One region of the Spiribacter aquaticus genome, then DNA from elsewhere that is predicted to be linked to it. Evidence: predicted binding sites of a transcription regulator. Region 1 holds the regulator's gene; the other holds the start of a gene.

Region 1 (15,866 bases):
TGGGGCGCGGTTCCCGTGATCTGCGCCGGTGTCACTGGGCGTCTCCGCTGGACTGCTCGTAGAGAAACTGACCGACAATCTCTTCAAGGACCAGCGCCGACTGCGTCAGCGTGATCTCGTCACCCGGCCCCAGCGAGTCGGGCATGCCGCCGGGCTGCAGCGAGACGTACTGCTCGCCGAGCAGCCCCGATGTGCGCACCCGCGCTGCCGTATCACTGGGCAGATCGTCATACTCCGAATGGATGGTGAGCTCGACGCGCGCCTCGAACCGGCCAGGGTCGAGGGTGATCGCACTGACCCGCCCGATCTGTACGCCGCTGAGGCTCACCGGAGCGCGCTCGCGCAGACCACCGACATTCTGGAAGTAAGCCTCCACCGTGTAGCCCTCAGTGCGCTGGAATGCGGTGATGTTGCTCACCTGCATCGCCAGCACGAACGCTGCGGCCAGGCCGGCGGCCACGAAGGCGCCGACCGCAATTTCCATCGTTCGGGAATTATCCACCGGACAAACCTCCGTCAGTCGAACATGAGTGCCGTCAGCACAAAATCAAGCCCCAGCACGATCAGCGATGTCACCACCACCGTGCGGGTCGTGGCCCGGCTCACACCATGGGAGGTGGGCCGGCAGTCGTAGCCATTGAACACCGCGATCCAGCCGGCCACCACGCCGAACAGCACGCTCTTGATCAACCCGTTCAGGATATCGTCGGAGAAGCTGACCTGGGACTGCATCTGCGACCAGAACGACCCACCATCCACGCCCAGCAGATTGACGCTGACAAGCCAGGCGCCGGTCACGCCGAGGACATTGAAGATCAGCGTCAGCAGCGGCAGTGACAGGATCGCGGCGGCCAGTCGCGGCGCGATGACGCGATGCTCGGGATCCACCGCCATCATCTCCATGCCGGCGAGCTGTTCGGTGGCCTTCATCAACCCGATTTCCGCCGTCAGCGCCGAGCCGGCCCGGCCGGCGAACAGCAGTGCGGTGACCACGGGGCCCAGCTCGCGGGTCAGTGACAGCGCCACCAGAACACCCAGCGACTGCTCGGCGCCAAAGTCCACCAGGGTGTAATAGCCCTGCAGGGCCAGCACCATACCCACGAAAAGCCCCGAGACGATGATGATGACCAGCGTCAGCACGCCCACCGAGTACATCTCGCGAACCAGCAGACCGGGGCGTCGGACCAGCTCGCCCGAGCCCCGCAGGACCCGCAGCAGAAACAGCACCGCCCGGCCGAGTGTGGCCGCCGTCGCCAGGGTTGAGCCCCCCAGCTGCTGGAGCATGCCGATCATCGATCCGCCCCGCGGAGATCCTCGGCAATGGGAGGCGCCGGGTAATGGAATGGCACCGGCCCGTCGGGCAGCGCATTGAGAAACTGATCCACCCAGCGGCTTTCGCTATGCCGCAGCGCCTCGGGCGTCCCCGACGCGATCACCTCGCCCCCGGAGATCACATAGGCCCGGTCGGCGATGCGAAGGGTCTCGTCGACATCGTGCGAGACCACCACGCTGGTCAGCCCGAGCGCATCATTGAGCTGCCGGATCAATTGCATCAGCGCGCCCATGGAGATCGGATCCTGACCCGCGAAGGGCTCGTCATAGAGGATGATCTCGGGGTCAAGCGCCAGCGCCCGCGCCAGCGACACGCGTCGCGACATACCGCCGGAGAGCTCGCCGGGATAAAGGTCGCGGGCCCCGCGCAGGCCGACGGCCTCAAGCTTCATGAGCACCACCGTGCGGATCAGCATCTCCGGCAGGTCGGTGTGCTCGCGCAACGGGAATGCCACGTTCTCGAAGCAGGTCATGTCGGTGAATAGGGCGCCACTCTGGAACAGCACCCCCATGCGCCGGCGCAGCCGGTAGAGATCACGCCGCGAGAGCTGATCAACCGCCTGCCCGTCGACGGCGACGCGCCCGGCGGCGGCCCGCAGCTGACCGCCGATCAGGCGCAGCAGCGTGGTCTTGCCCGTTCCACTGGGCCCCATGATCGCCACGACCTCACCGCGCCTGACCTGCAGGTCGACGCCGTTGAACAGCCGATTGCTGCCGCGGCTGAAGACAACGCCGCTCAGATCGATCAGGGCCTCGGACTGGGTAACTGGCATGCGGATCGCTTCGCTGATGTCGGTGCGATGAGGAATGCCGGGAGTATCCGTCAAGCCATAAAGGCGGTCAAATGCGATACTTTGTGCCGTTAAACTTGTCATGGAAGGGCCTGCATGCTGATCGCCGCGCTGCTTGTCGTCATCGCCGCCGGATTCGTCGCCCTCGCCTGGAGCGCCGAGCGATTCGTCGACGGCAGCTCGGCACTGGCCCGCCAGCTGGGTGTCTCCAGCCTGCTGATCGGTCTGACGGTGGTCGGCATCGGCACGTCACTGCCGGAAATGCTCGTCTCGGCCATTGCCGCCATCGACGGAACCCCCGGCATTGCCCTGGGCAATGCGCTGGGATCCAACATCGCCAATGTCGGCCTGATCCTGGGGACCACCGCCCTGGTCAGCCCGCTGGTCATAAGCTCCGGAATCCTCAGGCGCGAGATCCCGCTGCTGATGCTGGTGGTCGTGGCCACCGGCGCGCTGCTGGCGGATGGGGCGCTGTCCCGATTCGATGGGGTGGCACTTCTCGCCGGCATGCTGGCTGTGCTGACCTGGATGGCCTGGCAGGCCCGGCATCCGGAGCGCGGCGATGCCATGATCGCGCGCGAACTGGAATCGGCAGTGCCCGAACCCCTTCCGCTCGCCCAGGCGCTGCGCTGGACGCTGCTGGGTCTGGTGCTGCTCATCGCCAGCTCGCGCCTGCTGGTCTGGGCGTCGGTGCTGCTCGCCGGCCAGCTGGGGGTCAGCGACCTGATCATCGGATTGACCATCGTCGCCATCGGCACCAGCCTGCCCGAGCTCGCGGCAGGCCTCGCCAGCGTGCGGCGTGGCGAGAGCGAGCTTGCCGTGGGCAACATCATCGGCTCCAATCTGTTCAACCTGCTCGCGGTTCTGGGCATCGCCGGGGCGATCGCGCCATTCGCCTTTGATCAGGGGGATCTGGCGCGCGATTACGGGATCATGACCGGCTTCATGCTGGCCATCCTGGTCGTGGGCTATGGCCTGGGCAGGCGCGGCCGCCTGGGCCGATGGGAAGGCGGGCTGCTGGTGGGTGCGTACATTGCCTATCAGGCCCTGCTGTTCTTCAGTCACCGTTAAGAGCGAGAGCAATGACCGCCGATACCGATTTCTGCCGCCTGGGACAGGCTGTCATCGACACGGAAACCGCCGCCCTGGCCGCACTGCGCGATCGCATCGATGCCACCTTCGCCCATGCCTGCCGAATCCTGCTGGCCTGCAGCGGCCGGGTGGTGGTGCTGGGCATGGGCAAATCGGGGCACATCGCTGGCAAGCTGGCGGCAACACTGGCAAGCACTGGCACGCCGGCGTTTTTTGTCCATCCGGGCGAGGCCGGACACGGCGACCTGGGCATGCTGGCCGCCGGCGACTGCGTGATCGCCCTGTCGAACTCAGGTGAAACCGAGGAGATCAACGGCCTGCTCCCCGCCATCAAACGGCGCGGGCTGGACCTGATCGCCATCACCGGGCGGCCCGGCTCGACCCTGGCCGAGGCCGCGGCCGTCCATCTCGATGCCGGCGTTGACGCCGAAGCCTGCCCGCTGGGACTCGCGCCCACCGCGAGCACCACGGCGGCGCTGGCCATGGGCGACGCGCTGGCGATCGCACTGCTCGACGCGCGCGGCTTCACCGCCGAAGACTTTGCCCGCTCGCACCCCGGCGGCCGGCTCGGCCGGCGGCTGCTGCTGCGCATCGACGATCTCATGCACACGGGCACGGCGGTGCCCGCCGTGGGGCCGGACACGCCCATGGCGGACGCGCTGCTCGAAATGACCCGCAAAGGGCTCGGCATGACCGCGATTGTCGATGCCGATCAGCGGGTCACCGGCATCTTCACTGATGGCGATCTGCGCCGCGCCCTGGATGAGGGGGTGGACGTGCATGCCACCCCGATCGCCACGGTGATGACGCCGGCCCCGCGCTGCGTCGAAGCGGCGCAGCTGGCCGCCGAGGCGCTGGCGCTGATGGAGCGGCACAGCATCAACGGCCTGCTGGTCAATGACGCGGAAGGCCGGCTCACGGGCGCGTTGAACATGCACGATCTGCTGCGTGGCGGCGTGGTCTGAATGCGCCGCCGAGTGGTCATGCTGCTGGCGCTGGCCCTGGCCGCCCTGCTCGGCTGGCGGCTGTTTGGCGCGGGTGGCGACCCGGATGCGGTCAGGACGGTGACGGACCCCCGCCTGGATGCCTATGCCCGCACGGTTACACTGACCACCACCAATGCGGACGGCGCGATCAGCTGGCGGGTACGATCACCCGACGCGCGCCACAACCCGCGGGAAGGCAGCTGGCGCCTCGTCTCCCCGGACTGGCGGGTGGAGACGGATCGGGGCCCGCCCTGGCGGGGCCGCTCGAACCATGGCTGGATCGGTGATGACGACACCCGTGCCCGGCTGCGCGGCGATGTCGTGATGACGCGCCAGACCGCCGAGGGTCGGACCCGGCTGACCACCCAGCGACTGGATGCAAGAATCCCCGAGCGTTACGCCGAGACGGATCAGCCCGTCACAATGACCCGCCCCGGGCTGCGGGTGGATGCCGTCGGCGCACGGGTATGGTTTGCGCAGGAGCGCCTTGAACTGCTGGATGATGTAGAGGGAGTGTACGATGCGGCTTCACCCTGAGCGACTCTGGATCGGCGCCCTGCTGGCGCTTGTGGTGGCAGTGCCGGTCGCGCATGGCCAGGACGGCGATGGGGCGTCCGCCCCGCCACCGGTGGAGCTGGTGGCCGACCGCGCCGAGGTTGACGAGGCCGAGGGCATCAGCGTGTATCGCGGCGACGTCGTGCTGACGCGCGGCACCCTGCGCATCACCGGCGACGTCATGCGGGTATTCAGCAATGGCGCGGGCGAGCTCGAGCAGGTGACCGTGGATGGCACCCCGGCCACCTATCGCGAGACCGTGGCGGATGCCGCCCCGCGACGGGCCGAGGCACCGCGGATGGAATACTTCGTCGCCGGCCCCGAGCGGCTGATCCTCAAACAGGGCGGACGCCTCTGGCAGGGCGACAACACAGTCACCGGACGCACCGTCACGCATTACCCCGAAACCGCCCGTACCGTTGCCGAGAGCGGCGCTGACGACGACGAGCGCGTCAATGTCAGCGTCAACCCTGCGACGGACTGACCGGCATGGCGCGCAACCAGCTCGAGGCCCGCGGGCTGTCAAAAACCTATCGCGGACGCTCAGTGGTGGATGGGGTCTCCATCGGCCTGCAGAGTGGGGAGATCGTCGGTCTGCTGGGCCCGAATGGAGCCGGCAAGACCACCAGCTTTTACATGATTGTCGGCCTGATCCGGGCGGACGCCGGGGTCATCCGGCTGGATGGCGATGACATTGGCAGCCTCCCCATGCATGCCCGGGCGCGGCGCGGGATCGGCTACCTGCCGCAGGAGGCATCGGTGTTCCGGCGGCTGTCGGTGCTCGACAACCTGCTCGCCGTGCTCGAGACCCGTGACGGGCTGTCACGCCAGGCACGGCTTGAGCAGGCGGAGGCACTAATGGAGGAGTTCGGCATCGGGCATCTGCGTGACCAGGCCGGGATCAGCCTGTCGGGCGGCGAGCGACGGCGCGTTGAGATTGCCCGGGCGCTGGCAGCCGATCCGCGCTTCATCCTGCTGGACGAGCCCTTCGCCGGCGTTGATCCGATCTCGGTGGGCGACATCAAGGGCATCGTCCGACACCTGGCGGAGCGCGGTATCGGCGTACTGATCACCGATCACAACGTCCGCGAGACGCTGGCCCTGGTCGACCGTGCCAGCATCCTCAACGCCGGCCGGGTGATCGCCGACGGGACCCCCGGCATGATACTCGACAACGCCGAGGTGCGGGCGGTCTACCTGGGCGAGGACTTCCACCTGTGAGACTGGCGGGCGCCGGACAGCCGGCGTTACGCTATCCAGACCAATTCGCACGCGGGGAACAATGAAGCAGTCGCTTGAACTTCGGGCCAGTCAACAGCTCACCATGACGCCCCAGCTGCAGCAGGCGATCCGGCTGCTGCAGCTGCCGGCGGCCGAGCTGGCGCTCGAGATCCGCGAAGCGCTCGAGTCCAACGTCATGCTCGAGCCCGAAGACGACACCGATCACGCCGTCGCAGCCGCCGCGCCCGAGGGGACGACGCCGGCCACCCCCGATCCGTCGGAAGAGCGTCTGGGCTCGAACGCCACCGACGCCACCGAGCTGGGCGAGGGCATGGCGGTCTCCGAGCACTGGGATGACACCGGTCATAACGGGCCAGCGGGCGCCACGGCGGAAGGCGACGGCGGCAGCGACTTTCTCGATCGCCAGGCGGCCCCCGCCGATTCGCTGCGCGATCACCTGCAGTGGCAGGTCGATCTGTCCAGCCTGGGCGCGACCGACCGCCAGATCGCCGCCGCACTGATCGACGCCCTGGACGAGCGCGGGCATCTGGCCGAGCCGGTCAGCGAATTGCGGTCCGCCCTCGACGCCGATGTCGACGCCGACATCGACGAGGACGACATCAACGCCGTCCTCACGATCCTCCAGCACATGGACCCGATCGGCATCGGCGCCCGTGACGCCCGCGAGGCACTGCAGATCCAGATCGACGCCATGCCGCCGGACACGCCCGGGCGCCAGACCGCCCGCCAGGCCATTGAAGCCGACTGGTCACTGTTCAGCCCGGGCCGGCAGGTCGCGCTGCGCGAGCACCTGAAGGTCGACCAGGAACAGCTGGACCTGGCCCTGTCGCTGATCCGCCGACTCGACCCCCATCCCGGATCGCGATTCGGCGAAACCCGCACCGATTACGTCGTCCCCGACTGTCGGGTGCGGCGGGTCAACGGCCGCTGGCAGGTCGAGATCAACCCCGAGGCTTCGCCCCGGGTGCGCATCAACGACTACTACGCGAGCCTGATCCGGCGGGGCGACAGCAGCCGTGACAACAGCCTCCTGCGCGATCACCTGCAGGAGGCACGCTGGCTGATCAAAAGCCTGGAGTCGCGGCGCGACACGCTGCAGCGCGTGGCCGAATGCGTCGTCGAGCGCCAGCAGGCGTTTCTGGAGTATGGTGAAGAGTCGATGCAGCCACTGGTGCTGCGCGATGTCGCCGAGGCCATCGACATGCATGAATCGACCGTATCGCGGATCACCTCGCGGAAATACATCCTCACGCCCCAGGGGACGCTGGAGTTCAAGCATTTTTTCTCGAGCCATGTCCCGACGGCCGACGGCGGTGAGTGCTCGGCGACGGCCATTCGCGCGCGCATCCGCCGGCAGGTGGCGGCAGAGGATCCGGCCAGGCCACTCAGCGATTCACGGCTGACCGAGACGCTGCGTGGGGAGGGCATTCACGTGGCGCGGCGAACCGTGGCCAAATACCGGGAAGTCATGGGGATCGCATCGTCAACCCAACGCAAACGGCTACGCTGAAGAAGAAAACATAAGGGGAAATCATGAAAATCGACATCACCGGCCATCACGTCGATGTCACCAACGCGCTGCGTGACTACGTCGACGAGAAATTCCAGCGCCTCGAGCGCCACTTTGATCATGTCGTCGACGTCCATGTGATTCTGACCGTCGAGAAAAAGACCCGTAAGGCGGAGGCCACCCTGGTGGTCAGCGGCGCCCGGCTGTTCGCCGAGTCCACCGCCAGCGAGATGTATGCCGCCATCGACCTGCTGGTCGACAAGCTGGACCGCCAGGTCGTCAAGCACAAGGAAAAGCGCAGCGACCATCATCCGGAGCAGGGACGCGTCGGCGATAATCTGGAACCCTGAGCACTATGGAGCTTACCCGACTGCTGTCGGTGACGCGCACGCAGTGCGGGGTCGACGTCACCAGCAAGAAACGCGCCCTGGAGCGCATGAGCGAGCAGCTCATGGCCGATACCCGGGCGGGCGGCGACGCCACGCGCGCCATCTTCGAGGGGTTGATCGTGCGTGAGCGTCTGGGCAGCACCGGACTGGGGCGCGGGGTGGCACTGCCCCATACCCGCAGTCCCGATATCGAGACCCCGCGTGCCGCCCTGGTCCGTCTGAATACACCCATCGCCTTCGACGCCGCCGACAGCCAGCCGGTGGATCTGCTGCTCGCCCTCCTCGTGCCTGAGCACAGCAACGATGAGCATCTGCGCATTCTCGCCCGGCTCGCGGAGCTGTTTCGCGACGAACACCTGTGCACGCGGCTGCGCCAGTGCCGCAGCGACGCCGAGCTCTACGCCACCATGACCGGCAGCGACGACGGGGCGCCCGACGCATGAGCCAGATCCCCGGGACGCTGATGCGGGTCAACGGTGTGGGCGTCCTGATTCGGGGCGAGGCGGGCATGGGCAAGAGTGACACCGCGCTGATGCTGCTGCGCGCAGGTCATCAGCTGGTGGCCGATGACGCCGTGATGGTCATACGCCGCGGTGACCGGCTGATCGGCCGGGCACCGGACGCCGGTCGCGGGCGGCTGTGCCTGCGCGGGCCGGGGATCATTGAGGCCGGGGATCACTTCGGCACCGGTGCGGTGGCCGACTGGTCACCCATCGACTGCGCCATCGAACTGACCCGGGCCCGGCGTCGGGCAAGCGCCACGGCGGACTGGCAGACCCTGACGATCCACGGCATCGGCCTGGCCCAGCTGGCGCTGTCGCCCGAGCGGCCGGTCGCGGCGATCATCGAGCTTGTGGCAGTGACCGCACCGCGGCCCTGGCGGGTCCCGGAGGCCAGCGCATGCGACTGATCATCGTCAGCGGCCTGTCCGGATCGGGCAAGAGCGTCGCCCTTGCCACCCTGGAAGACTCGGGCTTCTACTGCATCGACAACCTGCCGGTGGATCTGCTGGATGCATTCGGTCAGCACATTGCGATGAGTGGCGAGGAGGCCGACTACGCCGTGGGCATCGATGCACGCAACCAGCCCGCATCGCTGAGTCGCTTTCCCGGCATCCTCGACGCCATCGCCGCCCACGGCCTGGACACCGAAATCGTCTTTCTGGATGCGGATGACGCCACCCTGCTCAAGCGCTTCTCGGAAACCCGCCGCCGCCATCCGCTGAGCGGGCCGGATATCCCGCTGAATGAAGCGATCAAGGGGGAACGTGCCCGCCTCGTCCCGCTCCACGAGCGTGCCGATCTGACCGTGGACACCTCGCAGACCACGTTGCATGAACTGCGCCAGATCATTCGCAGCCGACTGGCCGAATCGCGCACGCATCTGTCGGTGCAGCTGGAATCATTCGGCTACAAGCACGGCACCCCCACCGACGCCGATTTCGTCTTTGACAGCCGCTGCCTGCCGAACCCGCACTGGCAGCCCGCCCTGCGGCCGATGACCGGGCGCGACCGGGCCGTGGCCGACTTCCTGGCCGACAGCCCGCTGGTCGCCCGCTATCTCAAGCAGATCCAGGGGTTCATGGATGACTGGCTGCCGGTCTTCGAGGCCGAGAACCGCAGCTATCTGACCATCGCCATCGGCTGCACGGGGGGCCAGCACCGCTCGGTCTATCTGGTCGAGGCGCTGGGTGCCCACCTGCGCGAGCACGCCACCGCCGTCACCGTGCGGCACCGGGAACTGCCATGAGCGCCGGGCTGCTGCTTGTCACCCATCCGGGAGTCGGCAAGGCCCTGCGGGAGACCGCCGAAGGGATTCTGCCGCGGCTGCCGCTGGCCATCGCCACCCTCAGCCCGGGCCCCCATGACCCGCCGGAGACCACCCTCGGTCGGGTCGAGGCGGCCGCGGCGGGCGTGGACAGTGGTGACGGGGTGCTGATCCTCACGGATGCGTTCGGCGCCACGCCGGCCAATATCGCCATCGCGGTGGCCCGCGGACAGGGCTATCCGGTGATCACCGGCGTCAATCTGCCCATGCTGCTGCGTGTGCTCAATTACCCGGAGTTATCGCTGGAGTCGCTGGCGCGTATGGCGTTGGCGGCGGCCCGTGATGGTATCCTCGAGGCCGTGGCGCCGGCCGTTGACCCGCCCGGAGCGAATCATGGCGTCGGATGAGACCCTTCACCGACGCCGCGTGCAGATCGCCAACCGGCTGGGGCTGCATGCCCGGGCAGCGGCCCGCTTCGCTGCCCTGGCCGGTGAGTATGCCGCCGAGATCCAGGTCAGCCACCAGACCCACACCGCCAACGCCAAGAGCATCATGGGCCTGATGATGCTGGCCGCCGGCCAGGGCAGCGACATTGAACTCCGCGCCCGCGGCGATGATGCGCAGGCGGCACTGGAGGCCATCGCCGCGCTGATCGCCGACGGCTTCGGCGAGGCCGACTGAGCCCGGACAGGAACATTCCATGGTCGAAGAGCGCGAGCAGAAACAGGGCCGGATCGCCGAGACGGTCACCGACCTCCTGCAGGATGGGACGGTCCCCGAGGCCCAGCGCATGCTCAACGCGCTTCATCCCTCGGAGATCGCCAATCTCCTGGAATCCTTCCCCACCGCCCAGCGCAAAGTCCTCTGGGAGCTGGTGGATGAGGAAATCGGCGGCGAAGTGCTGCTTCAGGTCAACGACGAGGTGCGCGGCGGGCTGATCCGCGAAATGGACGATCGTGAGCTCCTGGCCGCCACCTCCGGCATGGACATGGACGATCTGGCCGATTTCATGCAGGACCTGCCGAGAACGCTCACCGGCGAGATCCTGCGCTCGATGGACAACCAGAACCGTCAGCGCCTCGAGGCCGTCCTGGCCTACCCCGAGGACAGCGCCGGCGGTCTGATGAACACCGATACGGTGACCGTGCGCCCGGACGTCAGCCTCGACGTGGTTTTCCGTTACCTGCGCATGCGCGGCGAGATGCCCGAGCTGACCGATCATCTGTTCGTCGTCAGCCGCTATGATCATTTCCTGGGGATCCTGCGCGTCAGCGATCTGCTGACCCGTGACCCCGCCGGCCGGGTCGAGGACCTGCTGGATACCGAGGCCGTCGTCATCCCGGCCGAGATGTCGGATCGCGAAGTGGCACGCATGTTCGAGGACCGCGACCTGATCTCGGCGCCGGTACTCGACGGCCGCGGCCGTCTCATCGGGCGCATCACCATCGACGACGTGGTCGACGTGATCCGCGACGAGGCCGAGCAGTCCATCCTGAGCATGGCGGGTCTGGGCGAAGAAGAAGACCTGTTTGCGCCGGTCTGGTCCAGCACCCGGCGGCGGGCCGGTTGGCTGGGACTGAACCTGGTGACGGCGCTGCTGGCCGCTTATGTGATCGGTCTGTTCGAGGGCACCATCCAGGAAGTGGTGGCGCTGGCCGTGCTGATGCCGGTGGTCGCCAGCATGGGTGGCATCGCCGGCACACAGACCCTGGCGCTGGTCATCCGCGCCCTCGCGCTGGGCCAGATCGCACCGCGTAACAGTCGCGCGCTATTGCTCAAGGAACTGGGGATCGGGCTGCTCAACGGCCTGCTCTGGGCGGCGGTTCTGGCGGGTGTTGCGCTGCTGTGGTTCGGCCGGCCGACCATCGGCATCATCATCGCCGCGGCCATGACCATCAACCTGGGCACGGCGGCCGCTTCCGGCGTGCTGGTGCCCCTGGTGCTCAAGCGGTTTGGCATCGATCCGGCCCTTGCCGGCGGCGTCATTCTGACCACTGTCACCGACATCGTCGGTTTTACCGCCTTTCTGGGGCTGGCGACGCTGTTTCTGCTCTAGAGAAAGTGGTGGCTACGGGTGGATTCGAACCACCGACCCCATCATTATGAGTGATGTGCTCTAACCAGCTGAGCTACGTAGCCTGATCGGAAGACCGCAGAGTATCCGGTGATCGGGGGGTGGCTGTCAAACCCCGCCATGCCTCAGACGTTGAAGCGGAAGTGGCAGACATCACCGTCCCGCATGATGTACTCCTTGCCCTCGAGACGCATCCGCCCGGCTTCCTTCGCCGCCTGCTCGCCGCCCGCACTCAGGTACTCGTCGACGGCGATCACCTCGGCGCGGATGAAGCCACGCTGGATGTCGCTGTGGATGCGACTGGCGGCCTCGGGGGCAGTGGCCCCCTCCGTTACCGTCCAGGCCCGCACTTCCTTGGGGCCAGCGGTGAAGAACGTCTGTAGCGACAGCAGCGCGTAGCCCGCGCGGATGACGCGGTTGAGGCCCGGCTCATCAAGATCATAGGCGGCCAACAGCTCGTTGCGCTCATCCTCGTCAAGCTGCGAGAGCTCGGCCTCGATCGCCGCGCACACCGGCACCACGCGGGCATTCTCGCGGGCCGCCAGCTGCTCGAGCTGGGCCAGCGCGGCATTGCCGCTCAGACCCTCTTCATTGACATTGGCGACGTAGAGCACCGGCTTGGCGGTCAGCAGGTGCAGCTCACCGAGCACCTCCCGGCCACTGTCATCCAGCGTCTGCGCGCGGATCGGCTCGCCGGCATCAAGGCCTTCCGCCATGGATCGCAGGGCGTCACGCATCGCGATCGCGGTCTTGTCGTTGGACTTGGCGCGGCGGCCGTAACGGTCAATGGCCTTATCAACGGTTTCCATGTCCGCGAGCAGCAGTTCGGTGTTGATGGTCTCGATATCGGCGACCGGATCCACCCGACCCTCGACGTGATGAACATCGTCGCTTTCAAAACAGCGCACCACATGGGCGATCGCATCCGTCTCGCGGATGTTGGCGAGGAACTGATTGCCAAGCCCCTCCCCGCGCGACGCACCCGCCACCAGACCGGCGATATCGACGAACTCCATGGTGGTGGGGACGACGCTTTTCGGCTGCACCAGCGCAGCCAGCCGATCCAGGCGCGGATCCGGCACCGGCACGATGCCGACGTTCGGGTCGATGGTGCAGAACGGATAGTTCTCCGCCGGGATCCCGTTTTTGGTCAGGGCGTTGAACAGGGTCGACTTGCCGACATTCGGCAGACCCACGATGCCGCACTTAAAGCCCATGGATTGCTCTACTCCCGCGTGTGTAACTGCTGTTGCGCCCGGTCCCAGTCACCGGCGGCCAGCGCCGGTGCCTGGGCCGCGGCGGCATCAATGGCTGAATCAATGGCCGTAAGCTCGGACCGGCCCGGCGCGTGGAGCACGTAGGCGATGACCTGATCGCTGCTGCCCGGATGTCCCACCCCAATGCGCAGTCGGGCGAAGTCGCGGCTGCCCAGCGCCGGGATGATGTCGCGCAGGCCGTTGTGGCCGCCATGCCCCCCGCCGCGCTTGAGCCGCACCACACCCGCGGGCAGATCGATCTCATCATGGGCGACGAGGATGGCTTCCGGGGGGATGCGATGAAACCGCGCCAGCGCCGCCACCGCCCGGCCGCTGTGATTCATGTAGGTATCGGGGCAGAGCAGGTGCAGATCCAGGCCCGCGTCGCGATAACGGCCGATGGCACCGTGGAATTTACGCTCGGCGCGCAGATCCACGCCGAGTCGCTCCGCGACCCGCTCCACAAACCAGAACCCGGCATTATGCCGGGTCCCCGCGTACTTGGGCCCGGGGTTGCCGAGCCCGACGATCAGACGCACCAACAGGCCTCAGTCCTGCTCCTCCGAGCCCTCACCGGTCTCGCTTCCGGCGCTGTCATCGCCCTCTTCGCCGCCTTCCTCGTCTTCCTCGACGGCCTTGCGCGGCACGTGGATGCTGACCAGCACCGGATCATGGTCGTGCTCGACATCCAGCCCGGGAAAGACCACGCCCTCGGGGGCATCGATCTGTGACAGGTGAATGCTTTCACCGACATCCAGCTGGGCGATATCGACGTCGATGGAGGTCGGCAGATCGTCCGGCAGACACTCCACGTCGATTTCGATCAGGTCATGGTGGACCACACCGTTGCCCTGCTTGACGCCAATGGCCTCTTCCTGGTGCAGCAGATGGATCGGAACCTGCTGGCGCATCTTCTCGCCGGCCTTGATCCGCAGCAGATCCATGTGGGTCACCAGCGGCTTGAAGGGGTGACGCTGCAGATCCTTGAGGATGGCCTTCTCGGTCCGCTTACCCTTGACCTTGATATCGAGGATCTGGGAGAAGAACGTTTCCTCGCGCATCAGGCGCAGGATCTGTTCCTCGTCAAAGGACAGCGACACGGGTTTCTTGCCCGCCCCGTAGAGGATGCCGGGCACCCGCTTGGCACGACGCAGGCGGCGGCTCGCACCCTTACCCTGGTCGTCGCGTACGGCGGCATCCAGTTTCAGTTCAACACTCATTGCAGTTTTCTCCGTCAGGGCCCCCGCGACCAGGGGCGATTGGGACGATCAGTCGACGAAAAGCTCGCTGACCGACTCGTCGTTGTTCACCCGCCGCATGGTCTCGGCGAGCATTTCCGCCAGCGACAGCTGGCGAATCCGGTCACTGGCCTCGGCGGCGGGGGACAGCGGAATGCTGTCGGTGACCACCAGTTCGTCCAGATGACTGTTTTCGATGCGCTCGATGGCGGGGCCCGAGAGGACCGGGTGGGTGATATACGCCACCACGCGTCCGGCGCCCCGTTCCTTGAGCGCGGCGGCCGCCTGGCAGAGCGTCCCGGCGGTGTCGATGATGTCGTCGACAATCACGCAGGTCTTGTCCTCGACATCACCGATGATGTTCATGACCTCGAGTTCATTGGCCCGCGGCCGGCGCTTGTCGATGATGGCCAGATCGGCATTGTCGAGGCGTCGGGCCACGGCCCGGGCGCGCAGGACACCGCCGACATCCGGCGAGACCACGATCTTGTCGGCATGGGTCTGGCGCCAGATATCCCCCAGCAGGACCGGCGAGGCATAGACGTTGTCGACGGGGATATTGAAAAAACCCTGGATCTGGTCGGCATGCAGATCAACGGTGATGACCCGATTGATGCCCGCGGTGGTGATCATGTCGGCGGCGAGTTTCGCGGTGATCGGCACGCGCTGCGATCGCTGCCGGCGGTCCTGACGGGCGTAGCCGTAATAGGGAACCACCGCCGTGATGCGCGCCGCCGATGATCGCCGCAGGGCATCCGCGATGACCATCAGCTCCATGAGATTGTCGTTGGTGGGCGCGCAGGTCGGCTGGATGATGAACACATCATGGCCGCGCACATGCTCGTTGATTTCGACCTGGACCTCGCCATCGCTGAAGCTCGTGACCACGGCATCGCCAAGGCGGGTCTTGAGGTGCGAGGCCACGGCTCGGGCGAGATCCGGATTGGCGTTCCCCGCGAACACCATCATGCTTCCGTTTTCCATGGCGTGTGCACCCTGCTCCTGATATGTGGCTGGGGCGGCAGGATTCGAACCTGCGCATCCGGGGATCAAAACCCCGTGCCTTACCGCTTGGCTACGCCCCATTTGATGATGCCTGCTGCATTGCGAGCCGATCGAGCAGTGGCGAGCGACTCGCTGCCCGCGTCACCCAGACCGTCCCGCGACCATCGACGCCCGTGCGCGCCCGCTCGGCGGCGTCGCGATCGTTAAAACAGGCAAAAAGGCACCCCCCGGTGCCTGTGAGCCGCGACGGCCCATACTCCGAGAGGGCGTCGATCGCGCTCGCGACCGGCGGATAAAGCCGCCGGACAGTTGCCTCGCAATCATTGCGCAAGGCCATCGTTTTGAAGCCGGATATTGTTATACGCTCAGTATGCCGTGTCAATTTGGGATCACCGAACACCGCTGCCGTGCTGACCTCGACCCGCGGGTCCACAACCACCAGCCACGGGCGGTCGGCCTCCACCACCGTCAACCGCTCGCCCACGCCTTCCGCCCAGGCCGCCCGGCCGCGGACAAAGACCGGGACATCGGCCCCCAGCTCCAGACCGACGGCCTCCAGAGCCGTCCCGCTCAGGCCGCATCCCCAGAGCGCGTTGAGGGCGACGAGGGTCGTCGCGGCATCCGAGGAG
Region 2 (15,866 bases), on a different contig from region 1:
ATGTGATCGCGGGAGAGCTCGCGGACCGGCCGGCGCTCGCCGCAGTACAGGCACAGATGATCGTCCCGGCGGAACAGCGTGGCGTTATTCAGGGGCGGTCGATAGGCGGCGTGATCCTTGAGGCTCGCCTGCATCGCCCCTGCGGTCGCGATGATCGAGTTGACGTCGACCACGCTGCGTAGACCGGTCCGGGCGCTGTAGCCGCCGTGGACCCGGTAGAGGGTGTGGCCGCAGGTATAGGCCACCTGGTCGAGGTGGTAGAGGCGGACCGCCGCCTGGTAGGTCATCCACTCCAGTGGCATGCCGGAGACATCGGTCCGGAGGATGGGCTGCTGCAAGCTGATCACGCCAGGGTCCCCTTGTCACGCGCGTCACCGCACCTGAATGACTGACTTCGATCATCCGATGCTTGACGTTACTGTGCAAGTATGACTGCTTGATTACCGTGGCGGTTCCGGGGTACCCCGATGGGCGTGGGGGTGTTTAGCCGCAAAGATGTTGTAGAATCGCGGATTCGACGGTTCAAGTGGACCGCCAAAGGACAGGAGTTAACTCGATGAGCATCACCATCGCCGTCCCCAAGGAAACGGCCAACGGAGAAAAACGCGTCGCCGTCGTGCCCAGTGTTCTCAAGCAGTTCACCAAGCTTGGCGTCGAGGTGCGGATTCAGCGGGGCGCCGGCGAGTCGGCCGGTTTTCCCGACGAGCTCTACGAAGGGGTCAGCTGGGCCGACGATCAGGCAGCGCTCTACAAGGATGCCGATGTGGTCCTTCGGGTCGAGCCACCCAGCGCCGATGAAGCCGGCAAGCTCCCCGAGAAAAGCCTGCTGCTCGGGTTTCTTACGCCCCACGAGGGCGACACCCGCATCCGCAACCTCAAGAAGCGCCGCGTGACCAGCTTCGCGCTGGAGCTCGTGCCGCGCATCACCCGCGCCCAGGGCATTGATGCCCTGTCGTCGCAGGCGAACATCGCCGGCTACAAGTGCGCGCTGCTGGCCTCGCACCTCTCGCCCAAGCTGTTCCCGATGCTGACCACCGCCGCCGGCACGGTGCGCCCGGCCAGGGTGGTGGTTGTCGGCGCCGGCGTGGCGGGTCTGCAGGCCATCGCCACCGCCAAGCGCCTGGGTGCGATTGTCGAGGCGTACGACGTGCGCTCCGCCACCCGCGAGCAGGTCGAATCGCTGGGCGGCAAGTTCATCGACACCGGCGTCAGCGCGGAGGGCGAAGGGGGCTATGCCCGCGAGCTCACCGACGAGGAAAAGGCCCAGCAGGCCGAGGTCCTCGCCCGCCACATCGCCCAGGCCGACGCGGTGGTGACCACCGCATCGATCCCGGGGCGGCCGGCGCCGACCATCATCGACCGGGCCACCGTCGAGCGGATGAAGGCCGGTGCGGTGATCGTCGACATGGCCGCCGAGACCGGCGGCAACTGCGAGCTGACCGAGGCCGGCAAGGAGATCACCCACCAGGGCGTCATCATTGCCGGGCCCAGGCACATTCCCAGCATGGCCGCGACCCATGCCAGCGAGATGTACGCCCGCAATCTGGTCAACCTGCTCGGGCTGATCATCAAGGACGGCGAGATCCACCTCGACTGGGACGACCAGGTCCTGGCCGACAGCTGCCTGACCCACGACGGCGAGACCCGGCATGCGCCGACCCGCGAGCGCATGGAAGGAGATAAATAATGGCGATCGAAGGATTTGTCGCAATCTACATATTCATGCTGGCGGCGTTCGCCGGCTTCGAGGTCATCAGCCGTGTGCCGGTCATCCTGCATACACCGCTGATGTCCGGCTCCAACTTTGTCCACGGCATCGTGGTGGTGGGCGCCATGGTGGTGCTCGGCCATGCCGGGACGGTGACCGAGCAGATCATCGGCTTCATCGCGGTGCTGCTCGCCGCGGGTAACGCCGTGGGCGGCTATGTCGTCACCGAGCGCATGCTCGAGATGTTCAAGAGCAAGGATGAGCAGAAGAAGGGGGCCGAGGAATGAACTTTGTTGTCCAGCTGAGTTACCTCCTCGCGGCGGTCCTCTTCATTCTTGGCCTCAAGGCCATGAGCTCCCCGCGGACCGCCCGCAAGGGCATCATGTGGGCCGGCGCCGGCATGGTGCTGGCCACCCTGGTCACCTTCCTGCACCCGGCGGTGCATGGGCTAACCAATTACGTCCTGATCGTGATCGCGATCGCCGCCGCCGGCGGGCTCGCCTGGTGGTCGGGGCGTCGCGTGGGCATGACCGAGATGCCCCAGATGGTCGCGCTCTACAACGGCATGGGGGGCGGCGCCGCCGCCGCCATCGCCGCGGTCGAGATGCTGCGCGCCCTGCGCACCCTGCCCAATGACCTCCAGGTACGGGCCGAGGCGCTGGCCGCCGATGCCGACATCAGCGTCCAGGCGGCCACCGCCGCCCTGCGCGCGGAAGGGGCCGGCAGCGTCGGCATCGCCGGTGCCCTCGGGGCCGACGTCGCCATCCTGGCGATTCTGGGTGCGTTCATCGGCACGGTGGCGTTCTCAGGATCGCTGATCGCCTGGGCCAAGCTTGACGGCCGCATGAAGCGCAGCCAGCTGGTCCCCGGCCAGCAGATCGTCAACATTGTGGTGTTCGCCCTGGCGGTGCTGTTCGGCATTCTGACCTTCTTCACCGACAGTGCGCTGGTGGTGGCGGTATTCTTTGCCCTCGGCCTGCTGTTCGGCGTGTTCGTCGCGGTACCGATCGGCGGCGCCGACATGCCGGTGATCATCTCACTGTTCAACGCCCTGACCGGTCTGGCCGTGGGCTTTGAGGGCTATGCCATCGGCAACCCGGCCATGATCATCGCCGGTACGGTGGTGGGTGCCGCCGGTACGCTGCTCACGCAGCTCATGGCCAAGGCCATGAACCGTCCGCTCACCAATGTCCTGTTCGCCGGCTGGGGCAGCAGCGAAGGGGCGACCAGCGAAGGCCCCGAGGGCGAGATGAAGGACATCTCGGCCGAGGACGCGGGCATCATGATGGCCTACGCCGAGCGCGTGATCATCGTGCCCGGTTATGGCATGGCGGTGGCCCAGGCGCAGCACAAGATCTGGGAATTCGTCGAGCTGCTGCAGGACCGGGGGGTTGAGGTCAAGTTCGCCATCCACCCCGTGGCCGGACGTATGCCGGGTCACATGAACGTTCTGCTCGCTGAGGCCGGTGTGCCCTATGACATGATCTTCGACATGGAGGACATCAACGAAGAGTTCGCCATGACCGATGTCGCCGTGGTGATCGGCGCCAACGACGTCGTCAACCCGGCGGCGCGGGACGATCCGTCGAGCCCGATCTACGGCATGCCGATCCTCAACGTCGACGAGGCCGAAAACGTGATGGTCATCAAGCGCGGCGGTGGCGCCGGCTTCTCGGGCGTGGAGAACCATCTGTTCTACGGCGAGAACACACGCATGGTGTTCGGCGACGGTCAGAAGGTCGCCGGTGGCATGGTTCAGGCCGTCAAGGGCCTGTAACGGCAAAAGGAGTCAACATGACGGATGCCGAAAACGCGGACACCCTGGATCAGCTCACGCTGAATGCGGACGGGCTGTACCAGGAAGAAAACTTCACCGACCGTCAGGTCGGCAGCATCCAGCGGCTGAGTCCGGTCACCCGCGACGGGAAGCCGGACGACAGCCGGCCGGTGCTCTACCTGGGCAGCACCCAGGTCATGACACCGGCCGGTGCCCTGCCGCTCAACTTTGAGCTCGAGGCCAACAGCCTAGAGGAGGCCATGAATGCTTTCCCGCCCGCCGCCCAGGCAGCGCTGGAGCAGACCATGGAGCAGCTCAAGGAGATGCAGCGTGAGCAGGCGTCACGCATCATGACGCCCGATCAGATGGGCGGCGGGGGTGCCCCGGGTGCCGGTGGCGGCATGCCGGGCGGCGGCATCCAGATGCGCTAGCGCCCTGTGGCCGTCGGGGCTGCCGGCCCCGGCGGTCCGACGACGTCCGCCCCGCCCATGACCGATATCATCCGAGTCGCGGTGGCGGGGCCCTTCACTGAGGCCCTCGACTACCTACCCCCCGCCAACGGTCCCGCGCCGGCCGTGGGCGTCCGTGTCCGGGTTCCGCTGGGGCGCCGCGAGCGGGTGGGGATCGTCACCGCCGGTCCCACCGCCAGCGATCTGGCCGCCGACCGGCTGCGACCGATCATCGATGTCATCGACCCGACGCCGCTGCTCGACCCCGCCACCATGGCCCTGATCGAATGGGCCGCCCGCTATTATCACCACCCGCCGGGCGAGGCCTATCTCACCGCCCTGCCCACACGGCTGCGCCGTGGCGATCCCGCGACGCCCGGCCAGTCCACCGCCTGGCACCTGACCGACGCGGGTCGTGCGGCTCAGCCCGACGCCCGGGCGCGACGGGCACCCCGCCAGCGCCAGCTGCTCGAGGCCCTGCAGCGCAGCGGCACGCTGACCCCCGTGCAGCTCGCGGGCATCGGTGGCGACGCCCGCAGCGTGCTCAGGCGTCTGGTCGAGCAGGGACTGGCGGCCACCGATACCGCCCCCGACTACGGCCTGTTGCCCGGACGCGCCGATCAACCCGGCGCCGCCCTCAATGACGAGCAGCAGGCCTGCGCCGCCGCCATCCGCCCGACGGCGGGGCATGCCGCCATCCTGATCGACGGCGTCACCGGCAGTGGCAAGACCGAGGTCTATCTGGACGCCATCGCCCGCACCCTCGAATGCGGACGGCAGGTCCTGGTCATCGTCCCCGAAATCGGCCTGACCCCTCAGCTCGTGCAGCGCTTTCAAAGCCGTCTCAGCGGGCGGATCGCCATCCTCCATTCGGGGCTGGCCGATGGCGAGCGCCTCAATGCCTGGCTGGCGGCGCGGGCGGGCGTGGCGGACGTGGTCATCGGCACACGATCGGCGGTGTTCGTGCCGCTGGCCCGGCCCGGATTGATCGTCATCGATGAAGAGCACGACGCCTCGCTCAAGCAACAGGAGGGGTTTCGCTACTCGGCGCGGGATCTGGCGGTGCTGCGCGCCTACCGCAGCGACGTCCCCGTTGTCCTCGGCTCGGCGACGCCCTCGCTGGAAAGCCTCGCGAATGCCGCGCAGGGGCGCTATCAACACCATGCGCTGACCCGGCGGGCCGGTCATGCACGACCGCCCTCAATGCAGCTGCTGGACATGCGCGGTCAGCCCACCCGGGAAGGCCTCTCGCAGCCGCTCATCGAACGGGTACAGAGCCATCTGGATGCCGGCGGCCAGGCCCTGCTGTTTCTCAACCGACGCGGCTTTGCCCCGACACTGATCTGCCATGAATGCGGCTGGCTCGCCGAGTGCGATCGCTGCGACGCCCGCTATACCTATCACCGCGGGCGTGGCCGCCTGCACTGCCATCACTGCAATCGCGAGCAGCGCCTGCCACACCACTGCCCGAGCTGCGGCAGCGTCGATCTGCGCGCACTGGGATTGGGCACCGAGCGGATCGAGGCGGCGTTGACCGAGGCCTTCCCGCAGACCCCGCCGGTGCGCATCGACCGCGACAGCACCCGCCGCCGGGGCAGCTTCGAGCAGGCCATGCAGCGGGCGCAGACCGGCGAGACGCGGCTGATCCTGGGCACCCAGATGCTCGCCAAGGGCCATCATCTGCCGGCGGTGACGCTGGTCGCCATCGTTGACGCCGACCAGGGCCTGTTCGGTGCCGATTTTCGGGCGCCTGAGCGGCTCGCCCAGCAGGTCATTCAGGTCGCCGGGCGGGCCGGCCGGGCCGAACGGCCCGGCGAGGTGGTCATCCAGACCCATCACCCGGAGCACCCGCTGCTCCAGCAGCTGCTGCACGGTGGCTACCCGGCGTTCGCCCGGACGGCACTGGCCGAGCGTGAGGCCGCCGGACTGCCGCCCATGCGGGCGATGGCACTGATCCGCGCCGAGGCCACCGACCGTCACGCGCCACTGGCCTTTCTACGCGCCGCCGTGCCACTGGCCCCCGCCGACGACGCGGTGGAGCGGCTCGGTCCGTTTCCCGCGCCCATGGAGCGACGCGCCGGTCGCCATCGCGCCCAGCTGATGCTTCTGGCCGACAGCCGTGGCGATCTGCAGGCTCTGCTCAGCGGCTGGCTGCCGGCACTGGGCCGGCTGCCCGAGGCGCGGCAGGTGCGCTGGTCGGTGGATGTCGATCCGGCCGAGTCGCTGTAGCGCTTGAAGACTGCGACCGAGGCCGGATAATGGTCGCTCGTTTGCCAACCGGATATTGAACACCCCGATGAAAGAAGAACTCGTCGATCTGCTGAGTCAGGCCCTGCAATCCCTGGCCGCCGCCGAATCCCTCAGCCTTCCCGACCGGATCGACATCCAGCTCGAGCGCGGCCGCGGCAGCGGCCACGGCGACTACGCCAGCAACCTCGCCATGCGTCTGGCCCCGGTACTGCGCCAGAACCCCCGCGAGCTGGCGACCCGGCTGGTGGCCCATCTGCCGGTGCATGCCCACATCGATCAGGTCGAGGTGGCCGGCCCCGGGTTCATCAACTTCTTTCTCACCCGCGATGCGGCCAACGCCGTCATCGCCCGGATCCACCGCGAGGGCCGTGAATTCGGCCGCAGCCACTATGGCCGGGGCCAGCAGGTGATCGTCGAGTTCGTCTCGGCCAACCCCACCGGCCCGCTGCATGTCGGCCATGGCCGCGGCGCCGCCTTTGGGGCGGCGCTGGCCGACGTGCTCGAGGCGACCGGCCACGCGGTCCATCGCGAGTATTACATCAACGACGCCGGGCGGCAGATGCATATCCTCGCCGTCAGCGTGCTGATCCGCTATCTGGAACATCGTGGCGAGTCCATGGCCTTTCCCGCCAACGGCTATCGCGGTGACTACATCCACGGCATTGCCCGCGATCTGGAGGCCGAGGCCGGCGAGCGCTACCGCATCACCGCCGCCGAGCTGACCGCCGGTCTGCCCGCCGATGCCCACGCCGGCGGCGACAAGGAGGCGTATATCGACGCCCTCATCGCGCGCGCCCGGGGCCTGCTGGGAGAAGGCCGCTACGAGGAGATCCTCGAAGCGGCGGTCACCGCCATCACCGGGGATATCGCCGAGGACCTGGCCGCCTTCGGTGTCCGCTACGACCGCTGGTTCAGCGAGCGCGCACTGGTGCGCACCGGCGCCGTGGAGCATGCCCTCGAGCAGCTCCAGGCCGCCGGCGCGCTCTACGACGCCGAAGGTGCCCGCTGGTTCCGCTCCACCGACTATGGCGATGACAAGGACCGGGTGGTGCGCCGGGCGGATGGGCAGACCACCTACTTCGCCTCGGACATCGCCTATCACCTGAACAAGTTCGAGCGTGGCTTCGAACAGGCCATCGATGTCTTCGGCGCCGATCATCACGGCTACATGGCCCGCGTGCGGGCAAGCCTCGAGGCGTTTGGCCATGCCACCGACGCGCTCACCTTCCGGCTGGTGCAGTTCGCCATCCTCTACCGCGGCTCCGAGCGCCTGCCCATGTCGACGCGCGCCGGCGAGTTCGTCACCCTGCGCGCCCTCCGCGAGGAGGTGGGCAACGACGCCGCCCGCTTTTTCTATGTCATGCGTCGGCCCGAACAGCACCTCGACTTCGACCTCGAGCTGGCCAAGTCGCAGTCCAACGACAACCCGGTCTACTACATTCAGTACGCCCACGCCCGGGTCTGCAGCGTGCGCCGGCAGAGGCACGAGCGCGGGATCGAGCATGACCACGACAACGGGCTGAGCCATGTCGACCGGCTCGACGCCGATCATGAGCAGGCCCTCATTCAGGCCCTCGGCCGCTACCCCGAGGCGCTCGAGTCGGCGGCGGCCAATCACGAGCCGCACCTGCTGGCCGCCTACCTGCGCGAGCTGGCCGGCGCGTTCCACACCTACTACAACGCCCATACGTTCCTGGTCGACGACCGCGACCTGCGCGATGCCCGCTTGACGCTGATCGAAGCCGTGCGCGAGGTGGTGCGCAATGGCCTCGATCTGCTGGGCGTCTCGGCACCGGAACGCATGTAGACATGGCAGCGAAGGGCAGCACCCGCCGCAAGCCGGCCCGCAAGAGCAATGGGCAGGCGAGCCGTCCGACCCGCGCCCGGGCGGCGTCGGGCCGTCGGCCGGGTGCCATTGTCTGGGGGGCGACGGGGCTGGCCGTCGGCCTGCTGGTGGCCCTGGTGGTGCACCTCGAGCATCGCCGGCCCGATGCACCCCGCACCGACGCAACCGCTGACAGTGAAGCGGCCCCCTCGCCGGCGACGCAGGACGATCAGCCGCGGTTCGAGTTCTATCGCCTGCTCAACGAGCAGGAGGTGGAAGTGGGCGAGCGGGATGACGGCGAGGAGCCGCCCGCACCGGCCGTGCCCGAGGCCGATCCCGCCGCTGATCCACCGGCCGCCCCCGAATCGGACGGCACCCGCTATCTGCTGCAGGCCGGCTCGTTCCGTCAGGCGGAGGATGCCGATTCACTGAAAGCCAGCCTGGCGCTGCTGGGCATCCAGGCCCGCGTCCAGGTGGTCGAGCTGCCCGGCGGCGAGACCTGGCACCGGGTTCGCGTGGGGCCGTTCGCCGATCTCGAGCAGGTCAATGGGGTCAGGGCGCGGATGGCCGATCAGCAGATCGAATCCATCCTCCTCCAGGCCGGCGGCTGACCCGCCCGGCCTAGAGACTCTTGCGGTTGCCCGATTCGAACAGCTCGCGCTTGAGCCGGAACAGCGCCGAGGTGTCCTCGTCGCCGTAGCCCTGATCCAGCAGGCGCTCATAGTGCTTGATGGTCATCTCCACCAGCGGCAGATTGACGTCGAGCTTCTGCAGCAGGTCGCGGCACAGGTTGAGATCCTTGTGATGCAGCGACACCCGGAAGCCGGGCTCAAAATCGCCGGCCAGTATCCGGCTGCCACGGCGCTCGAGCAGACGGCTTCCCGCCGCGCCACCGGTGAGAACCGGCAGCAGGCGCTCGGTGTCGAGGCCACTCGCCTCAGCGAATGACAGTGACTCACTGATCGCCTGGACGATGCCGGCAACCATCACCTGATTGACCGCCTTGGCCCGCTGGCCACTGCCCACCGGCCCGAAGTGCGTGGCGTCGCTGCCGATGGCCTGCAGGGCCGGGCGCACCCGCTCGAGCACCGCCGGGTCGCCGCCCACCATGATCTGCAGGGTGCCGGCCTCGGCGCCCTCGGGGCCGCCGGTGACCGGCGCATCCAGGAACGTCGCGCCCTTCGCCTCCAGCATCGCTGCGGCCTCGCCGGCCGCGTCCACGCCAATGGTCGAGGTATCGATCACCACATCACCCGGGCTGACACCCGCCGCCAGCGCCGCAACCACTTCCAGCACATCGGCATCCGCGCGGACGCAGGTAATGACCACATCGCAGGCGTCGGCAAGCGCCGTCGCATCGTCGGCCACCGGTACGTCCAGCTCATTGCCGAGGGCATCGGCCGTGGCCCGCGTGCGGTTCCACACCCCCGCGAGCAGTCCATCGGCGGACAGGTTCCGCGCCATCGCCCGGCCCATCACGCCCAGTCCGGCAACACCCACTTTCATGCTTGTCTCCCTATCGTGCGTCAGCCCATCTGAGGCCCGGCAGTCTAACGCAGGTGCTCATCCTGCCCCAGAAAAAAAACGGGCGCCCGAAGGCGCCCGTGGGTCAGTGGTTCAGCCGGTCCGCGTCAGCGCGGGTTGCTGAACTCCGGATAGGCCTCGACACCGCATTCGACGATGTCGAGCCCGGTCTCTTCATCCTCCTCGGAGACACGCAGTCCGATCACCGCCTTGAGGATGGTCATGAGGATGTAGCTGACGCCAAAGGTCCAGACGAAGATCGTCACCAGACCGATGATCTGCGGCCCGAAGCTGGCGCCTTCATTCCACAGCGGCACCGCCAGGACACCCCAGATGCCGGCCGTGCCGTGCGCGGAGATGGCACCCACCGGGTCGTCGAGCTTGAGCTTGTCGAGTCCGACGATGGAGAACACCACCAGAACGCCGCCGACAACGCCGATCAGGGTCGCGCCCAGCAGACTCGGCACGTTGGGACCCGCGGTGATCGACACCAGACCGGCGATACCGCCGTTGAGGGCCATGGTCAGGTCGGCCTTGCCGAACATCAGGCGCGCGGTGACCAGCGCGGCGACGACACCACCGGCAGCGGCCAGGTTGGTGTTGGCGAACACCAGGGCGACCGCGTTGGCTGAGCCGGCGTCGGAGAGCTTGAGCTCGGAGCCGCCGTTAAAGCCGAACCAGCCAAACCACAGGATGAACACACCCAGCGTCGCCAGCGGCATGTTGGCACCCGGAATTGGTTTGACCTCGCCATTGGGGCCGAACTTGCCCTTGCGCGGGCCCAGCACCATCACCGCCGCCAGTGCCGCGGCCGCACCGAACATGTGGACGATGCCCGAGCCGGCGTAATCGGAGTAACCGACCTCGGCCAGGAAGCCACCACCCCAGCTCCAGAAGCCCTGGATGGGATAGACCAGGCCGGTGACGATCACCGTGAACAGGAGGAACGTCCAGAGCTTCATCCGTTCGGCCACGGCACCCGAGACGATCGACATCGCGGTTGCCACGAACACCACCTGGAAAAAGAAGTCGGAGATGTTCGAGTAGTAGGCATCGCTGCCCGCGGCGATGTCCGCCGGCACGTTATCCGATGCGCCGAGAATGCCGCCGATGGACGGAATGACGCTGCTGATGCCGCCGCCATACATGATGTTGTAGCCGATCAGCATGTACATGATGCAGGCGATCGCGTAGAGCGAAACGTTCTTGGTGAGGATCTCGGTGGTGTTCTTCGAGCGCACCAGGCCCGATTCGAGCATGGTGAACCCGGCGGCCATCCACATGACCAGCGCCCCGGAGATCAGGAAGTAAAAAGTATCCAGCGCGTAGGCCAGTTCGTTGAATTCTGCAGACATGTTTCAGACTCCCAGTGATTCCTTAGAGTGCGTCTTTGTCGGTTTCACCCGTACGAATGCGGATGGCCTGTTCGACGGGCGAGACAAAGATCTTGCCGTCGCCGATCTTGCCGGTGTTGGCCGCCTTGCTGATGGCCTCCATGGCGCGTTCGACAAGATCATCGTCGAGCACGACCTCGACCTTCATCTTGGGCAGGAAATCGACGACGTACTCAGCCCCCCGATAGAGCTCGGTGTGGCCTTTCTGACGGCCAAATCCCTTGACCTCGGTGACGGTGACGCCCTGCACGCCGATCTCCGAGAGTGACTCCCGGACATCGTCGAGCTTGAAAGGCTTGATAATCGCAGTGATCAGCTTCATGCCTGAACTCCCCTGTCGGGACCGGATCCCCCGGTGCCCATGAACGATATAAATGCACCAGAGTCTATGCACGGACCGTGCCAACGAGCGGGCGCTCAGCGATCGGCGACCTGATCCTGTGCATCGCGGGCGATATGCACTTTCTCGGTGCAAACTCCGTTCATCGGACGCACCAAAATGAGTCGCCCCGTGGATTGGGAATTGCCCGCGAACGCCTTAAACTGGCCCGACAGTCAACGGAGGCCGAACAATGCTCGATCCGAAACAGCTTGACGACATGGCGAAGCGCTTTTCCGAAAACCTGCCCAGCGGGCTGCGCGACTTTCAGGCGGAAGTCGAGAAGAACGCCCGAGTGGCGCTGCAGAGCACTTTCAGCCGGATGGAGCTCGTCACCCGCGAGGAATTCGACGCCCAGGCCAAGGTGCTTGCCCGCACCCGCGAGCGCCTCGAGGCGATGGAAGCCCGGGTCGCGGCGCTCGAGGGGACGCCAGCCACCGGCGAAGCGGCACAGCCGGACGACGCCGCCGACTGATTCCCGCCCGCCACGCGCGGGTCTTCAGCTTCGCACAGGGAGGTGCGTCGCCATGGCACTGGCACAGATTCAGGCCCGCGCGGCGGTGGGCATCGATGCCCCGCGCGTGGGCGTCGAGGTTCATCTGGGCGGCGGTCTGCCGTCGCTGTCCATCGTGGGATTGCCCAATACGGCGGTGCGCGAGGCCCGCGACCGGGTCCGCGGGGCACTGACCACCAGCGGTTTTGAATTCCCGCGTCGCCGCATCACCGTCAATCTCGCTCCCGCCGATCTGCCCAAGGATGGCGCCCGCTTCGACCTGGCGATTGCGCTGGGCATCCTCGTGGCCTCCGGCCAGATTCCCGGACAGCATTGCGGGACCACCGTGTTCTGCGCCGAGCTGGCGCTGTCCGGCCGCCTGCGTCCGGTCAACGGCACCCTGCCCGTGGCACTGCGCTGTACCGCCGCCTCGGAAACCCTCGTCGTTGCCGCCGACAATGCCGCCGAGGCCGCGCTGGCGGGTGGCCCCGTGCATGGCGCCGATCATCTGCTCGATGTGACCCGGCATCTCGGTGGCAAGCGTCCCCTGCCACCGGCGCAGCCCAGCGGGCGCGGCCATGCCCCGGCAGGCCCCGATCTGCGCGATGTCATCGCCCAGGCGCCGGCGCGGCGGGCCCTTGAAATCGCCGCGGCCGGCGGCCATAGCCTGCTGTTCTGCGGCCCGCCCGGCAGTGGCAAAAGCCTGATGGCGGCACGCCTGCCGGGCCTGCTGCCCGCCATGACCGATGCCGAGGCAATGGAGTCGGCATCGCTGCACTCCATCGCCGAGGGTTGCTTTGACCCCGCTCACTGGGCCCGACGCCCCTTCCGCAGCCCCCATCACAGCACATCGTCGCGGGCACTGACCGGCGGTGGCGTGCGCCCGCGGCCGGGCGAGATCTCGCTCGCCCACCACGGGGTGCTGTTCCTCGACGAACTGCCCGAATTCCCCCGTGAAGCCCTCGAGGCCCTGCGCGAGCCACTCGAGACCGGCGAAATCAGCGTCTCGCGGATCAACGCGCGGCTGCGCTTTCCCGCCCGCTTCCAGCTGATTGCGGCCATGAACCCCTGCCCCTGCGGCTACGAGGGTGACAGCGACCATGACTGCCGCTGCACGCCGGCGCAGATCCGTCGCTACGGCAACCGCATCAGCGGTCCATTGCTGGATCGCATCGATCTGCAGGTGCGGGTCCCCCGGCTGACCGCCGCCCAGCTCGATACCTGCACTGAGGGCGAGTCCAGCGACGCGGTGGCCCGCCGCGTCCAGATCACCCGCGAGCGCCAGCTGGACCGTGACGGGATCCCGGCCAGTCATCTGCCGGTCAGCGCGATGCGCCGCATCGGCCGACTCGATGCCGCCGGCCGGCAAATCATGCGCCAGGCCACCCAACGCTTTGGTCTGTCGGCACGCGGCTGGCACCGCTGCTGGCGGATCGCGCGCAGCATTGCCGATCTCGACGGCGCTGCTGACATACGGGAACACCATATCGCCGAAGCACTGTCCTATCGTGAGCGGGTTCAGCGTTAAACTGATCGCAATACGTCAGGGGAGGTTCAGTGAATATCATCGTGATGGGCGGCGGCCTGGTCGGCGTGGCCACGGCATGGTATCTGCTCGAGGGCGGCCATTCGGTGACGCTGCTCGACCGGGCACCGGAACTGGCCTCGGAGGCGAGCCATGCCAATGGGGCCATGCTCCACGCCAGCCACACTGAGCCCTGGAACACCCCGCAGGCCCTGGGCCAGCTGCTGCGCTGGATGGGGCGCGAGGACTCACCACTGCTGCTGCGGCCCACGCAACTGCCGCGCCTGATGGGCTGGGGACTGGGGTTTCTGCGCTACAGCCGCCCCCATCACCACGCCCGCAACACGGCCGTCAACGCGCGTCTGGCCACTTACAGCCTGCAGCGCATGCGCGAGCTCGAAGCGGAAACTGCCATCGACTATACCCAGGCGCATAACGGCATCCTCAAAATCTTCCGGCATCCCGAGGAAATGGAAACCGCCCGCGCCAGCAGCCGCCTGATGGCGGACTCGGGGGTGCGCCACGAGACACTGAGCCCCGCCGGGATCAGCCAGCGCGAGCCGGCGCTCGCCGATATTCAGGCGGAACTCGCCGGCGGGTTCTTCTACCCCGACGACGCCAGTGGTGATGCCCGCCTTTTCTGCCAGCGGCTGGGCGAGAAGGCCGTCGAGCGCGGACTGACCCTGCGACTGGGCGAATCGGTACAACGCCTGCACGTCAAAGCCGGCCGGCTGCGGGCCATCGACACCGACCGGACCACCCTCGAGGCCGACGCATTCGTGCTGGCCACCGGCGCCGAGGCACCGTACCTGGCCCGACAGGCAGGCCTCCGCCTGCCCATCAAGCCAGTGAAGGGTTACTCCGCCACGCTGCCGGTGGGCGGGCTCGAGGCGGCACCGCGGTTGCCGATCATCGACGATGGCCGCAAGATCGTTATTACGCGACTGGGCGATCAACTGCGCATTGCCGGCACCGCCGAGTTCACCGGTTATGACCGGCGTATACGGCCGCAGCGGGTCGAGCGCGTGCTCGAACAGGGGCTGGCGAACTTTCCCGCACTGGCGCGCCAGGTCGACACCCGTCAGGCCGATCAATGGGCCTGCCTGCGCCCGATGACCATTGATGGTCCGCCGATCCTGGGGCCCAGCGGCATCGACGGGCTCTACCTCAACACCGGCGCCGGCCACCTCGGCTGGACCTTCGCCGCCGGGACCGGGCGCGTCGTCGCTGATATGATCGACCAACGTACGCCGGAGATTGATGTGTCCGGCCTGACCCTCGAGCGCTACCAATAGGCGAGGACGCCACCCCGAGCATGGACAGCCTGCAAAGCATCATCCTCCTGCTGACCACCTCCGTGGTGGCGGTCTCGGTGTTTCGCCGGCTGACCCTGCCGCCGATCATCGCCTACCTGGTGGTGGGCATGGCCCTGGGCCCCTCGGCACTGGGCCTGATCCCCGAAAACGAAACCACTCATCTGCTCGCCGAGTTCGGGGTGGTCTTTCTGCTGTTCACCATCGGCCTGGAGTTTTCGTTTCCGCAGCTGCACGCCATGCGCTGGGCCGTCGGCGTACTGGGTGGCAGCCAGGTCACCCTGTGTCTGGCGCTGTTCGGTGGCATCGCCTGGTGGCTGACCGGATCCATCGAGGTGGGCGTGGTGCTGGGCGGCGCGCTGGCACTGTCGTCCACCGCCATCGTCACCAAGCAGCTCACCGAGCAGGTCGAGGTGCACACCCGACATGGGCGGCGGGCAGTGGGCGTGCTGCTGTTTCAGGATCTGGCCGTCGTCCCGCTGCTGATCGCCATTCCGATCCTCGCCGGCAACAGCGACAACTCACTGACCACCGAGCTGGGGCTGGCGCTGATCAAGGGTGTGGTGGTGTTCGGCATCATGGTCTGGGTGGGGCGCAAGGCACTGCGACCGATCTTCCACGAAGTCGCCCAGGCCCGGTCCAACGAGCTGTTCACGCTGACGGTACTGCTGATCGCGGTCGCCGCGGCCTGGCTGACCCATCTGGCGGGCCTGTCGCTGGCGCTGGGGGCGTTCCTTGCCGGCATCATGCTGGGCGAGACCGAATACCGCTATCAGATCGATGCCGACATCCGACCGTTCCGGGATGTGCTGCTGGGGTTTTTCTTCATCACCGTCGGCATGGTGATCAACCTGCCGGTACTGATCATGGAGCTGCACTGGGTGCTCCTCATCGCCGCCGGCATGGTGGCCGTCAAGCTGCTGCTGGTGTACACCATCGCCCGCCAGGTGGACGGCCCACAGGACTCGGGACGGACCGCGATCATCCTCGCCAACGGCGGTGAGTTCGGCTTTGCCCTGATCGCCCTGGCGATCAGCGCCGGGCTGATGACATCGGCCACCAGCCAGCTGGTGCTGGCCGCCATCGTCCTGAGCATGCTGGCCGCGCCGATCCTCATCCGCCATAACCAGGCGCTCGCCCAGCGCCTGCTCAGTGCCCCGGCGGAGGGCGCCAATGCCGCCGACACCAGGACCGAGGTCTCGCGTATTGCCGAGCCCCTCGCCAACCAC

What was found. Region 1 encodes sigma-54, which starts transcription at its own class of promoters, with help from an activator protein. Its sites were predicted from a motif close to TGGCANGNTNCNTGCTT; they were not measured.
Region 2: glnK (P-II family nitrogen regulator) is a predicted target of sigma-54. The motif match lies at 11,316-11,332, and genes of this name have one in related genera.

Annotation. Positions count from the first base shown of each region.
Region 1 is NZ_VMKP01000003.1:131,836-147,701, reverse strand. Features, by position in the region: gene FPL11_RS07195 (STAS domain-containing protein) at 1-35, opposite strand, end outside; gene mlaD (outer membrane lipid asymmetry maintenance protein MlaD) at 32-484, opposite strand; gene mlaE (lipid asymmetry maintenance ABC transporter permease subunit MlaE) at 517-1,293, opposite strand; gene FPL11_RS07180 (ABC transporter ATP-binding protein) at 1,290-2,105, opposite strand; gene FPL11_RS07175 (calcium/sodium antiporter) at 2,226-3,194, shown strand; gene FPL11_RS07170 (KpsF/GutQ family sugar-phosphate isomerase) at 3,206-4,180, shown strand; gene lptC (LPS export ABC transporter periplasmic protein LptC) at 4,181-4,738, shown strand; gene lptA (lipopolysaccharide transport periplasmic protein LptA) at 4,722-5,240, shown strand; gene lptB (LPS export ABC transporter ATP-binding protein) at 5,246-5,977, shown strand; gene FPL11_RS07150 (RNA polymerase factor sigma-54) at 6,039-7,508, shown strand; gene hpf (ribosome hibernation-promoting factor, HPF/YfiA family) at 7,532-7,858, shown strand; gene FPL11_RS07140 (PTS sugar transporter subunit IIA) at 7,864-8,340, shown strand; gene FPL11_RS07135 (HPr kinase/phosphorylase) at 8,337-8,807, shown strand; gene rapZ (RNase adapter RapZ) at 8,798-9,646, shown strand; gene FPL11_RS07125 (PTS sugar transporter subunit IIA) at 9,643-10,071, shown strand; gene FPL11_RS07120 (HPr family phosphocarrier protein) at 10,058-10,345, shown strand; gene mgtE (magnesium transporter) at 10,365-11,720, shown strand; tRNA gene FPL11_RS07110 (tRNA-Met) at 11,727-11,803, opposite strand; gene ychF (redox-regulated ATPase YchF) at 11,864-12,955, opposite strand; gene pth (aminoacyl-tRNA hydrolase) at 12,964-13,539, opposite strand; gene FPL11_RS07095 (50S ribosomal protein L25/general stress protein Ctc) at 13,543-14,214, opposite strand; gene FPL11_RS07090 (ribose-phosphate diphosphokinase) at 14,263-15,216, opposite strand; tRNA gene FPL11_RS07085 (tRNA-Gln) at 15,243-15,317, opposite strand; gene ispE (4-(cytidine 5'-diphospho)-2-C-methyl-D-erythritol kinase) at 15,308-15,866, opposite strand, start outside.
Region 2 is NZ_VMKP01000001.1:454,229-470,094, reverse strand. Features, by position in the region: gene FPL11_RS02355 (HNH endonuclease) at 1-302, opposite strand, end outside; gene FPL11_RS02350 (NAD(P) transhydrogenase subunit alpha) at 557-1,687, shown strand; gene FPL11_RS02345 (NAD(P) transhydrogenase subunit alpha part 2) at 1,687-1,995, shown strand; gene FPL11_RS02340 (NAD(P)(+) transhydrogenase (Re/Si-specific) subunit beta) at 1,992-3,485, shown strand; gene FPL11_RS02335 (hypothetical protein) at 3,503-3,916, shown strand; gene FPL11_RS02330 (primosomal protein N') at 3,974-6,163, shown strand; gene argS (arginine--tRNA ligase) at 6,231-7,991, shown strand; gene FPL11_RS02320 (SPOR domain-containing protein) at 7,994-8,620, shown strand; gene FPL11_RS02315 (NAD(P)-dependent oxidoreductase) at 8,631-9,515, opposite strand; gene FPL11_RS02310 (ammonium transporter) at 9,641-10,888, opposite strand; gene glnK (P-II family nitrogen regulator) at 10,911-11,249, opposite strand; gene ubiK (ubiquinone biosynthesis accessory factor UbiK) at 11,500-11,781, shown strand; gene FPL11_RS02295 (YifB family Mg chelatase-like AAA ATPase) at 11,834-13,327, shown strand; gene FPL11_RS02290 (D-amino acid dehydrogenase) at 13,357-14,619, shown strand; gene FPL11_RS02285 (monovalent cation:proton antiporter family protein) at 14,640-15,866, shown strand, end outside.